Regions from separate parts of the Kluyvera sp. 142486 genome, predicted to be linked through region 1. Evidence: predicted binding sites of a transcription regulator. Region 1 holds the regulator's gene; each other region holds the start of a gene.
What was found. Region 1 encodes PurR, which represses purine synthesis genes. Its sites were predicted from a motif close to CANGCAAACGTTTGCNTG; they were not measured.
Positions count from the first base shown of each region.

Region 2: a site for PurR is predicted at 1,353-1,370, ahead of purT (formate-dependent phosphoribosylglycinamide formyltransferase). Genes of this name have one in related genera too.
Region 3: a site for PurR is predicted at 1,234-1,251, ahead of purM (phosphoribosylformylglycinamidine cyclo-ligase). Genes of this name have one in related genera too.
Region 4: a site for PurR is predicted at 1,673-1,690, ahead of ACLGE8_RS15210 (NCS2 family permease). Genes of this name have one in related genera too.

Region 1 is NZ_JBKHUI010000001.1:305,349-308,478, forward strand. Features, by position in the region: gene ACLGE8_RS01515 (MFS transporter) at 1-776, opposite strand, end outside; gene ACLGE8_RS01520 (YnhF family membrane protein) at 937-1,026, opposite strand; gene purR (HTH-type transcriptional repressor PurR) at 1,321-2,346, shown strand; gene punR (DNA-binding transcriptional activator PunR) at 2,365-3,130, opposite strand, start outside.
Region 2 is NZ_JBKHUI010000030.1:6,668-9,797, reverse strand. Features, by position in the region: gene ptrB (oligopeptidase B) at 1-1,232, opposite strand, end outside; gene purT (formate-dependent phosphoribosylglycinamide formyltransferase) at 1,410-2,588, shown strand; gene ACLGE8_RS22030 (bifunctional 4-hydroxy-2-oxoglutarate aldolase/2-dehydro-3-deoxy-phosphogluconate aldolase) at 2,665-3,130, opposite strand, start outside.
Region 3 is NZ_JBKHUI010000007.1:11,210-14,339, forward strand. Features, by position in the region: gene purN (phosphoribosylglycinamide formyltransferase) at 1-139, opposite strand, end outside; gene purM (phosphoribosylformylglycinamidine cyclo-ligase) at 140-1,177, opposite strand; gene bglK (beta-glucoside kinase BglK) at 1,465-2,355, shown strand; gene ACLGE8_RS09490 (6-phospho-beta-glucosidase) at 2,368-3,130, shown strand, end outside.
Region 4 is NZ_JBKHUI010000013.1:70,379-73,508, reverse strand. Features, by position in the region: gene ACLGE8_RS15210 (NCS2 family permease) at 98-1,447, opposite strand; gene soxR (redox-sensitive transcriptional activator SoxR) at 1,857-2,315, opposite strand; gene soxS (superoxide response transcriptional regulator SoxS) at 2,403-2,732, shown strand; gene ACLGE8_RS15195 (YjcB family protein) at 2,983-3,130, shown strand, end outside.

The DNA.
Region 1 (3,130 bases):
TTACCGCCAAGGTAGTTACCGATAGAGAAGCCTACGCCAATCAGCACCAGCATCAGGGTAATAAAGGCTGGCGTGGCGTGAGTTATCGTCCGCAGCACCGGTGAAATATAGGTATAGAGCGTAAACATCGCCCCCGCGCCAAGCACGGTCGTCAGCAGTGCCGACAGCACCTGCGGGCGCACTAGCACTGAGAGTTCGCGCTTCACGTCCGGCTTTTCACCTGCCCCGCCCTTCGGCAGAGAGAACCACAGCCCCAGAATGGCAATAATGCCAAGCCCTGCCGTTGCCAGGAAAGACATCCGCCAGCCAATGGTTTCGCCAAGCCAGGTTGCCGCCGGCACGCCACCAATATTGGCAATGGTCAGCCCCATAAACATGGTTGCCACGGCGCTGGCCTGCTTATGCTTCGGCACCACGCTTGCAGCAACAACGGAGCCAAGGCCGAAGAATGCGCCGTGGTTAAGGCTGGTGATAATACGTGACAGCATCAGGGTGGTGTAGTCCGGCGCCATCGCCGAAAGCACGTTGCCGAGGGTAAAAATGGCCATCAGGAAGATCAGGGCGTTTCGACGGGCACGATGTGAAAGCAGCAGCGTCATCAGCGGCGCACCAACCATCACCCCTACGGCATAGGCGCTGATCAGCATCCCGGCTGCGGGAATGGAGACGTCCACACCTTTTGCAATCACCGGCAGGAGACCCATTGGGGAGAATTCGGTCGTCCCGATGCCAAAGGCCCCAATGGCTAACGCCAGTAAGGGAAAGTTAATTTTCATGCAAATGCTCCGGTTAGCCGCACGACAGACGCGGCATGTCGATAATGGGCAAAAGCATGACATCAATCACATAAAAACAGAAGTGTACAAAACAGCAAAAGATTATTGCTAAATGGGTAACAATCAGACAGGAGGGAGCGAGTGCCCCCTCGCAGAGGAATTAATGCAGTACAGCAGTCAAACCTGCGGCAACGATCAGCGCAAGGGTAATGACGGTGGTGGTGAGTGACATCTTAAGTTCGGTACTCATCAACTTTTCTCCTTTTTATCGCTACAGCAAAACTGAGCTAGCTCATTTTTACACAGTATTGCGCAAAAATCTTCACAGATTTAGCAGGATGTTTGTTTTTACTCTTCCACTTTGCGTCAGGATAAGTCAAAATTCGACGCTTATTTATAAGCGTACCGGCCATTGACCCCCTCCTGTCGTCCTGTATCGTTTTCCCGGCGAATCGCAATCCACAAAATTGCGTCAGGGTGTGTGAAGGCAAACGTTTTCCTTTCGATTTTATCAGGGGCAGGCCAGGGTCTGGAGTGAGATGGAATGGCAACTATTAAAGATGTAGCGAAGCGCGCAAACGTTTCCACTACAACCGTATCACATGTAATTAACAAAACGCGTTTTGTCGCCGAGGAGACGCGTGAAGCCGTCTGGGCGGCGATCAAAGAGTTGCACTACTCTCCGAGCGCCGTTGCCCGCAGCCTGAAGGTGAACCACACCAAATCGATTGGTTTGCTGGCAACCAGCAGCGAAGCGGCCTACTTTGCCGAAATTATCGAAGCCGTTGAGAAAAACTGCTTTGAGAAAGGTTATACCCTGATTCTGGGCAACGCCTGGAACAACCTGGAAAAACAGCGCGCCTACCTGTCGATGATGGCGCAAAAGCGCGTGGATGGCCTGCTGGTCATGTGCTCCGAATATCCGGAATCCCTGTTGACGATGCTCGAAGAGTACCGACACATCCCGATGGTGGTGATGGACTGGGGCGAAGCCAAAGCGGACTTCACCGACTCGGTTATCGATAACGCCTTTGAAGGCGGCTATATCGCCGGTCGTTACCTGATTGAGCGCGGTCATCGCGATATCGGCGTCATCCCTGGCCCACTAGAGCGCAACACCGGCGCAGGTCGTCTGGCGGGCTTTATGAAAGCGATGGAAGAAGCGCAGATCAACGTACCAAAGAACTGGATTGTGCAGGGCGACTTCGAGCCAGAATCGGGTTATCGCGCAATGCAGCAGATCCTGTCCCAGCAGCCGCGCCCTACCGCTATCTTCTGCGGTGGTGACATTATGGCGATGGGCGCACTGTGCGCCGCGGATGAGATGGGTCTGCGCGTGCCGCAGGACATTTCGCTGATCGGCTATGATAACGTGCGCAACTCACGTTTCTTCACCCCGGCGCTGACGACCATCCACCAGCCGAAAGATTCGCTTGGTGAGACGGCGTTTAACATGCTGATGGACCGTATCGTCAGCAAGCGAGAAACCTCGCAGTCGATTGAGGTGCATCCGCGCCTTATCGAACGTCGCTCCGTGGCCGACGGCCCGTTCCGCGACTATCGCCGCTAAGCGTTACCCACGGACACCCTACTCGGGTGTCCGCAGCCATTCCTCATTTAACGTCTCGCTATCCCCCAGATATTCCAGCAGCCAGCTTAACGCCGGCGACGCTTCGCTTTGCTGCCACGTCAGGCAACAGGCGGCATCCGGGAAGGGGTTCTCAAGCTGTAGCGCCACCCATGCCCCGCTATCCAGCCATGGCTGCGCCAGATGCCCCGGCACCATCGCCGCACAAAGCCCCGCCGAGATACAGGTTTCCGATGAGGCCCAGTCCGGCACCACCACTCGCTTCTGGTTATCGAGCAGCCAGGTCGTTCGCTTCGGTAACGATCGCGAGGTATCTTCACGCACCAGCGACGGCCAGTTGCGCAACACATCATCGCTGAGCGGGCCTTCCATCTGTGCCAGCGGATGGGTACTCGCCACCACGCAGTGCCAGTTGAGCATCCCCATATCGCGGAACGCGAAGCGACCACCGACCGGGATCGCCTGGGTGGCGCCAATCGCCAACTCTACGCGACCATCGGCCAGCGCATCCCAAACGCCGTTGAACACTTCCTGGTAAACAATCAACTCCACGTCGCTAAAGTGACGGTAGAAATCGACAATCAACTGCCGGGTTCGCTGCGGCTTCACGATATTATCGACGGCAATCGCCAACTGCCCTCGCCAGCCGTTGGCGATTTGCTGGCACTGCTGACGGGTGATCTGCATTTTTTTGATAACAGACCTGCCCTCTTTCAAAAACCAGGCTCCAGCCGGGGTAAGTTCAACGTCCCGATGACGACGTCCG
Region 2 (3,130 bases), on a different contig from region 1:
TAACGACTGGCGTCAAACCCTTTCACCTCCTGCTGTTTCAGCACACGGCGCTCGCCGCTGTCCATATCCAACTCAAACAGCGTGTCCGGTGTGGTCATCGATGAATAGCCGTAGCGCAGGCAGGCGGTTTCCGGTTCCGGGTTATAGGCAATCCAGGTCACATAGGCCGGATCGTCAAAGACAATTGCCGTTTCCTGTTGGCGATGGCGATGTATCTGCCGCAGGCTGGTTAAGCCATGCTGGCGCTCTTCCACCACCAGCCAGTCGCGAAACAGCGTGAAATCCTCCAGCATCACCGCATCGCGCGGTGCGATCAGGGTTTGCCACTCGGCCTCTTCCCAGGATTCACTGCGATACAGGCCGAAGTTTTTACCCTCACGGTTAGAACGCAGGTAGAACTGGTTTTGGTAGTGATCGAGGCTGTATTCGTGATCTTTACGACGCGGGACATAGACGCGCGGCCTGGCGTTGGCCTGGTCGGCATCCAGCAGCAGCATTTCACTGGTGGTGGTGCTGGACAACGCAATCACCACGTACTGGCGTGAAGAGGTCTTGTGCAGGCTGACGTAAAACATCTCGTCCTGCTCTTCGTAAATCAGTTCATCCTGCTCAGCAGGCGCACCAACCTGATGTCGCCACACCTGCCACGGCAGCAGCGTCGTTGGATGCTGACGCACGTAGTAAAGCACGCGCGAATCGTTGGCCCACACCACGCCCGGTGAAACATCATCAATCACTTCCGGCAGCCAGGTTTCGTTCTCCAGATGGCGAATGCGCAGACTGTACTGGCGACGGGAAAGGAAATCCTCGGTTACCGCCAGCAGATTATTGTCTGGTGCGACGTTCAGCCCGCCCAGAGTATAGAACTCGCTGTGCGCCGCCCGTTTGTTTTCATCAATCAGCAAGGACCACTCATCACTGCTTAATGCCTGGCGCTGGTAAATCGCATATTCACGGCCCGGCTCAAACACCTGGCGATAGCGATAGCCGTTTTTGATATAGGGTGCTGAAACCTCACGTGGAGGGATCCTGTCAACAATCTCTTTTAGCACGCGATCCTGCAGGCTGCGCTGGGAGGACATTACTTCGCGCCCGTAGGTGTTCTCCTGCTGCAGGTAATCCAGCACCGCGGGTTTAGAGCGGGTGTCATCGCGAAGCCAGTAGTAGTTATCGACGCGCGTATCACCATGCAAAGTCATGGTGTGGGGTATCCGTTTCGCTTTAGGTGGCATCTCGTTATTCTTCTTGTGGTGTTAATTCATTATTAAGCCTGGCAAAAGTCGCGCTCATTGCCAACTTAACCTATCACCTCATCCTACGTTTCATCCGCCTTTTGTGCCACTCGCAAGACAGACGCAAACGTTTTCGTTTATAATGCGCCAAACTTTGGATAGACGGTGGAATGGGTAATGACGTTATTAGGAACAGCTCTGCGTCCTGCTGCGACGCGCGTAATGCTTCTGGGTTCAGGTGAGTTAGGTAAAGAAGTGGCGATCGAATGCCAACGCTTAGGCATTGAAGTGATCGCCGTGGATCGTTACGCCGATGCGCCGGCCATGCACGTTGCGCATCGCGCTTACGTTATCAACATGCTCGATAGCAACGTGCTGAAAGCGCTGGTTGCGCAGGAAAAGCCGGACTTTATCGTGCCAGAAATTGAAGCTATCGCCACGGATGCGCTGATTGAGCTTGAGCAAGCGGGTCAGAAGGTGGTGCCTTGCGCCCGTGCAACCAAACTGACGATGAACCGTGAAGGCATTCGCCGTCTGGCGGCGGAAACCCTCAAGCTTCCCACCTCGGCCTACCACTTTGCCGACAGCGAAGCGCAGTTCCGCGAGGCGGTCACCGATATCGGCCTGCCGTGCATCGTGAAGCCGGTGATGAGTTCATCCGGCAAGGGTCAGACTTTTATTCGTCATGAAGATCAGCTGGCACAGGCCTGGCAATATGCCCAGGAAGGCGGTCGCGCCGGTGCGGGCCGGGTGATCGTTGAAGGGGTGGTTAATTTTGATTTCGAAATCACCCTGCTGACCGTCAATGCCGTCGACGGCGTTCATTTCTGCGCGCCAGTCGGCCACCGTCAGGAAGATGGCGACTACCGTGAATCCTGGCAGCCGCAGCAGATGAGCGAACTGGCGCTGGCGCGTGCGCAGGAGATCGCCCGCGAGGTGGTGCTGGCGCTGGGCGGCTATGGTCTATTCGGCGTAGAGCTGTTTGTGTGTGGTGATGACGTGGTGTTCAGCGAAGTCTCCCCTCGCCCACACGATACCGGCATGGTGACGTTGATTTCGCAGGACGTCTCCGAGTTTGCCCTCCACGTTCGCGCTTTCCTCGGGCTGCCGATTGGCGCCATCCGTCAGTACGGCCCGTCAGCTTCTGCGGTACTGCTGCCGACACTGACCAGTCGTAATGTCACTTTTGATAACGTGCAGAATGCGCTAAGCGCCGGGGTACAGCTTCGTCTGTTCGGTAAACCGGATATTGCGGGTTCTCGCCGTATGGGCGTGGCGCTGGCAACGGCGGACAGCGTTGAAGAGGCCGTCGAGCGCGCCAAAATCGCCGCTGCGGCAGTGGTGGTTCAGGGGTAAGAAAAAAGGCGGGCTGCTTGCGCATACCCGCCCTTTTTTTGCTTACCCGGCCATCAGGCAGGGTGCAGCAAACACCTTACAGCTTCGCGCCTTCAACCGCTTCGCGAGCCAGTTTGGTGATGCGATCGTAGTCGCCTGATTCCAGCGCGTCAGCCGGAACCAGCCAGGAACCGCCGATGCACAGTACGCTTTTCAGCGCCAGGTAATCACGGTAGTTAGCTGGAGAGATACCGCCGGTTGGGCAGAAACGAATCTGAGAGAATGGACCCGCGATCGCCTGCAGCGCTTTCACGCCGCCGTTCGCTTCAGCCGGGAAGAATTTGAACTCTTTCAGGCCGTGTTCCATACCCAGCATCAGTTCAGACACGGAGCAGATACCTGGGATCAGCGGAATGGTGCCCGCGGTAGCCGCTTTCAGCAGGTTATCGGTCAGGCCTGGGCTGATAGCAAACTGCGCGCCAGCTTCGGTCACTTCTTTCAGCTGCTGAGCGTTGGTCACGGTACCCGCGCCCACGATAGCGTCCGGCACTTCTTTGGCAATA
Region 3 (3,130 bases), on a different contig from region 1:
CCCGCTCAAGGCCGAACGCGTCGGCCTTGTTGCTAAATACCGCCCGGATGGTGCCTGGAATCCTTTTCTGCTCGCAGGCATCGATAATCGCCTGTAAGTTGCTGCCGCTGCCGGAAATCAGCACCACGATATTTTTCATTTATTCGATGACCACACGCTGTTCGGAATCAGAGGCTTTGATATAGCCGATTTTCCACGCGTTTTCACCTTTTTCGTTCATCAGCGCAATCGCTTTGTCTGCCTGATCGGCCGCCAGTGCGATAACCATGCCCACGCCGCAGTTAAAGGTGCGGTACATTTCATGCTGGCTCACGTTGCCGGCATCCTGCAGCCAGTTGAATACCGCTGGCCACTGCCAGGAGGATTCATCGATAACGGCCTGGGTGTTGTCCGGCAGAACGCGCGGAATGTTTTCCCAGAAACCGCCGCCGGTCAGGTGCGCAATGGCGTGAACGTCGACGCTGGCAATCAGTTCCAGAATAGATTTCACGTAGATGCGGGTCGGTGCCAGCAGGTGGTCGGCCAGGGTTTTGCCTTCCAGCTGGGTGGTGTCCGGGTTACAGCCGCTGACTTCAACAATTTTACGTACCAGTGAGTAGCCGTTAGAGTGCGGGCCACTGGATCCGAGGGCAATCAGTACGTCGCCGTCGGTCACTTTGCTGCCGTCGATGATTTCTGATTTCTCAACCACGCCGACGCAGAAACCGGCAACGTCGTAATCTTCACCGTGGTACATGCCCGGCATTTCGGCGGTTTCGCCGCCAACCAGCGCGCAGCCAGACTGCAGGCAGCCTTCAGCGATGCCGCTGATAACGCTGGCTGCGGTATCGACGTCCAGCTTACCGGTTGCATAGTAGTCGAGGAAGAACAGCGGCTCGGCGCCCTGTACCACCAGGTCGTTCACACACATGGCTACCAGATCGATGCCGATGGTGTCGTGACGTTTTAAATCCATCGCTAAACGCAATTTGGTGCCAACGCCGTCAGTGCCGGAAACCAGCACCGGTTCGCGATATTTTTGCGGCAGTGCGCACAGTGCGCCAAAACCGCCTAATCCACCCATCACTTCTGGACGGCGAGTTTTCTTCACCACCCCTTTGATACGGTCAACCAGAGCGTTTCCTGCGTCAATATCAACACCGGCATCTTTATAGCTGAGAGAGGTTTTGTCGGTCACTGCTAAGTCTCCACGCGTTTGCGATAGCAAGAAAAATCGGCGCAATTCTATCAGTCCAGGCAAACGTTTGCGAGCCTATTCTGATCCCAATTTTTACCTCCCGGTTTTTCCATCGTTTCCATCTATATATCGGTCAAATATGATACTGCTCACGAAAATGAAACCGGGTACACCCTTGTCCTTGCATCCACTGAGCACAATCCACATCATAATAATGAAACCGGTTTCTGTTTTTGTTTCAGCGAAGCCAATCACCGATGTAAAAACGGCCAGAAGGGATGGATGGAATGAAGATTGCTGCCTTTGATATTGGGGGTACGGCGTTAAAGATGGGCGTTGTTGCCGCCAGCGGCGAGCTGCTCGATAAGGGAAAAGAGCCAATTAGCAACAGCGATGGTGACCAGATTCTGGCGGCGATTGAGCGCTGGATTACGGCCCACCCAGAGTGCTCCGGGATTGCTATCAGCGCACCGGGCTATGTTAACCCGCATACCGGCTTTATCGAAATGGGCGGCGCCATTCGTCGGTTCGACAACTTTGCGATTAAAGCGTGGCTGGAAGAACGTACCGGTCTTCCGGTGGCGATTGAGAACGACGCTAACTGCGTGCTGCTGGCCGAACGCTGGCAGGGCAAGGCCCGCGAGATGGCAAACTGTCTGGTGATGACCATCGGCACCGGCATCGGCGGCGCTATCTTCTGCAACAACCAGCTGGTGCACGGCGCCCGTTTTCGTGCCGGTGAGTTTGGCTATATGCAAACCATGCGCCCCGGCTCACGCGATGTCCGTCGCTACTCCATGAATGAAAACTGCACCCTGCGCGTGCTGCGCTATCGCTACGCGCAGCACATCGGCAAAACGCTGGAAGACGTAACGGGTGAGGAGATTTTTGACCGCTTTGACGCGGGTGATGCTGTCTGTCAGCGGCTGGTATCAGAGTTTCTCAACGATATCGGCACCGGCCTTTATAACCTGGTGAACCTGTTTGACCCGCAGACTGTTTTTATCGGCGGCGGCATTGTCGAGCGCCCTGGTTTCCTGGCGCTGATGCGTGAGCATCTGGCCTGGTTCGGCATTGCCGATTACATCGATACCGTCAGCCACGGCAACGATGCCGGGCTTATTGGCGCGGTTTACCATTTCAATCAGCACTATTCACAGCGACAACTCACTGTTTAACGAGGGAAAGATATGTCTGGATTTAAAGCTGGGTTTCTCTGGGGCGGCGCGGTAGCCGCACACCAACTTGAAGGCGGTTGGCAGGAAGGCGGGAAGGGCGTGAGCGTGGCGGATGTGATGACCGCTGGTGCGCACGGCGTGCCGCGCGAAATTACCAACGGCGTACTGCCTGGTAAAAACTATCCGAACCACGAAGCCATCGACTTCTATCATCGCTATAAAGACGATCTGAAGCTGTTCGCTGAAATGGGCTACAAATGCTTCCGTACCTCTATTGCCTGGACGCGTATTTTCCCGAACGGCGATGAGCTGACCCCGAACGAAGCGGGCCTGCAGTTTTATGATGACTTGTTCGACGAGTGCCTCAAGCTTGGCATCGAACCGGTCATCACGTTGTCGCACTTCGAGATGCCGTACCACCTGGTCACCGAATACGGCGGCTGGCGTAACCGTAAGCTGATTGAGTTCTTCGTTCGTTTCGCCAAAGTGGTGTTTACCCGTTACCAGCACAAAGTGAAGTACTGGATGACGTTCAACGAAATCAACAACCAGGCGAACTTCCACGAAGATTTTGCGCCGTTTACCAACTCGGGCCTGAAGTATCAGCCGGGTGAAGACCGTGAGCCGGTGATGTATCAGGCTGCGCACTATGAGCTGGTAGCAAGTGCGCTGGCGGTGAAAGCTGCGCGTGAGATTAACCCAGCGCTGCAGGTTGGCTGCATGATTGCCATGTGCCCAATTTACCCGCTGAGCTGTGCGCCAAACGATATGATGA
Region 4 (3,130 bases), on a different contig from region 1:
GCCGGGGCAGGCTCCGAACCGATCCCGGCGGCGCTGCGCTTGGCCGGGCTACAAAAAACCCGCCATCAGGCGGGTTCTTTTTACAGCAGTGGCGAGATTAAATCGCCCAGCCGCCCGCATAGAACGCCACCAGCGCCGCGGCAATAACCACGGTGCCAATGTTCAGCTTGCGCCATTCACCGGACACTACGCGGCCAATCACCAGCGTTGCGAAGCCAATCATAATGCCGGTAACGATGTTACAGGTAAGCACGATCATCACCGCCGTGATAAGCCCGGACATTGCGTCAACGAAGTCGTTGAAGTCGATGCGCGCCACGTTGCTCAGCATCAGCAGGCCGACGTACATCAGCGCAGGTGCAGTCGCATAACCAGGAACCAGGTAAGAGAGCGGAGAGAGGAACAGAATCAGCAGGAACAGAATGCCGACGGTGATCGCCGTTAAACCGGTTTTGCCGCCTGCCGCTGTACCCGCTGCGGATTCGATATAGACCGCTGCCGGGGATGCGCCTACAACTGCCGAGAACACGCTGCTCAGGGAGTCAGTGGTCAGCGCTTTGCCGCCGTTGATGATCTGGCCGTCTTTATCCAGCAGGTTTGCCTGACCGGCTACCGCACGGATAGTACCGGTGGCGTCAAACACCGCGGTCATCACCAGCGCCAGCACGCTTGGCAGCACAACCGGGCTCAGCGCGCCCATAATATCGAGGCTGCCAATCAGCGAATTGCCTTTGTCATCGCTCAGCGATGGCATGGCGAACACGCCGGAGAAGTGCACGTTTGGATCGAAAATCAGGCCAACGATGGAAACACCGATGATGGTCAGCAGAATGCCGCCCGGTACCTTCAGTTTTTCCAGACCGATGATCATCGCCAGACCGATAAGCGTCATGATAACCGGGAAGCTATCGAACTGGCCCAGCGCAACCGGCAGGCCGTCCAGTGGGTTTTTCACCACCATGCCAACGCCGTTCGCGGCGATCAGCAGCAGGAACAGGCCGATACCAATCCCCGTGCCGTGCGCAATGCCCTGCGGCAGATTGCGCAAAATCCAGCTACGAATACCGGAGGCAGAGATGATGGTAAACAGCACACCCATCAGGAATACCGCGCCCAGCGCAACCGGAATGCTGATGTGCTGGCCCAGCACCAGGCTGAAAGCGGTGAAGGCGGTCAGTGAAATCGCACAGCCGATCGCCAGCGGCAGGTTTGCCCACAGGCCCATCACGATTGAACCGACGCCGGCTACCAGACAGGTCGCCACGAAGACCGCAGCCGGTGGGAAACCGGCTTTACCCAGCATGCCCGGCACCACGATCACCGAGTAAACCATCGCCAGGAAGGTAGTGAGACCGGCGACAATCTCCTGACGGACGGAGCTACCACGTGCAGAAATTTTAAACCAGGCGTCTAAAGAACCGCCGGTACGCGCTGAAGGCGTAGACATAGAAAACATCCCCTGAGAGTTTTTATCATTCGTTCGTCTGCGTGGTGGAACATCCACTTCCAGCTAAGCGTCATCTCCATGTGCTACTTGCGGCAATAGGGGAGCCACAAAAAAGCAAACGATTAACTCCGCGCAGACAAAACGATATTCGGAATTCCTTATTCTCGGCGTGTGCGAAATAAGGTTGACCCGCTCATTTTCGGCGTAAGAGACGTCCGAAATTTGAAGGCAAACGATTATCTGGCTTTTATGCCCCTTTTTTCAACAGAAGTTTGCCCTGGTTTATGAAAATTAACGAATGCCGATGAAGAATTGCTCAACCCATGCGCAAACGTTATCGTCCATGCGCAATCCGGCAACATTTCTATGGCAAAAATGTCGCAATTTTACGGGGAGGAATGAGTAAGGATTATTCCTCTTCCAGCAAACGCGCCCCGGTCCCCTCTTCCCCCAGCTTATCGCCGGGGTTACGCAGCGGACAGTCGCGCAACGACATACAACCGCAACCAATACAGCCGTCAAGCTGGTCACGCAGCGCCTCCATGGCGTGAATGCGTTTATCCAGCTCTTCGCGCCACTGGGTGGTGAGATGCTTCCAGTCTTTTGGCCCGAGGGTATGGTTTTCCGGCAGCACGCTGAACGAGTCGCCGATAGTCGCCAGCGGAATCCCAAGGCGCTGGGCAATTTTAATGATCGCCACATAGCGCAGCACGTCGCGCTTGTAGCGCCGTTGGTTGCCGCTGTTACGTGTGCTGTGGATCAGCCCTTTGCTTTCATAAAAATGTAACGCCGAGACCGCAACTCCAGTTCGTTTCGCTACTTCACCGGGTGATAGCAGCGTTTTTATGCGCGTCGTCTTTTTTTCCATAATCCGCTTTACCTCAAGTTAACTTGAGGAATTATACTCGCCAGCAGAACAGAAATCGACGCAAAAATAGACAACGGGGAGAGCCTTATGTCCCATCGGGAAATTATTCAGACGCTAATTGAATGGATAGATGAACATATCGATCAACCGCTTAATATCGATATCGTGGCCAGAAAATCCGGCTACTCGAAATGGTACCTGCAGAGAATGTTCCGCACCGTGATGCACCAGACGCTGGGCGACTATATCCGCCAGCGACGCCTGTTGCTTGCCGCAGAGGCGCTACGCAATACGCAGCGGCCTATCTTTGATATCGCCATGGATCTCGGCTATGTCTCGCAGCAGACCTTCTCACGCGTATTCCGCCGCGAGTTCGACCGCACGCCGACGGACTACCGTCACCAGATCTCCGCATAACCCTCTTCAGGCTGCCGCACAGAGTGCGGTAGCTGATTCATGTTGAAAAAATCGCCATGGGATTGACAAAAATCCTGCGTTTACCTCTGGTGAATAAAACACCAAACGTGATATAGTTCACACATTACAGTGAAACAGAAACACTGTTTCATTCAAGTTGTGAACGCCTTCAGATAGCCAGAGCGCCTCGTGCCTCATTCCACAAGTGCTGTCAGGGCGGCTTGTTGATTATCTCTGAGGAAAAGGTCCCATGCTTTCACTTACCGCAGGCGTTACGCTGTTACGCTGGCCGTTAACCAGCGCCGTGCTGATGTTCGTTGCCAGCACTCTGAAAATCAAACTTCGTAAAGCCGACTACATCGGTCTGGGGGCTATTTGCAGCATGCTAGGTCTTGCGG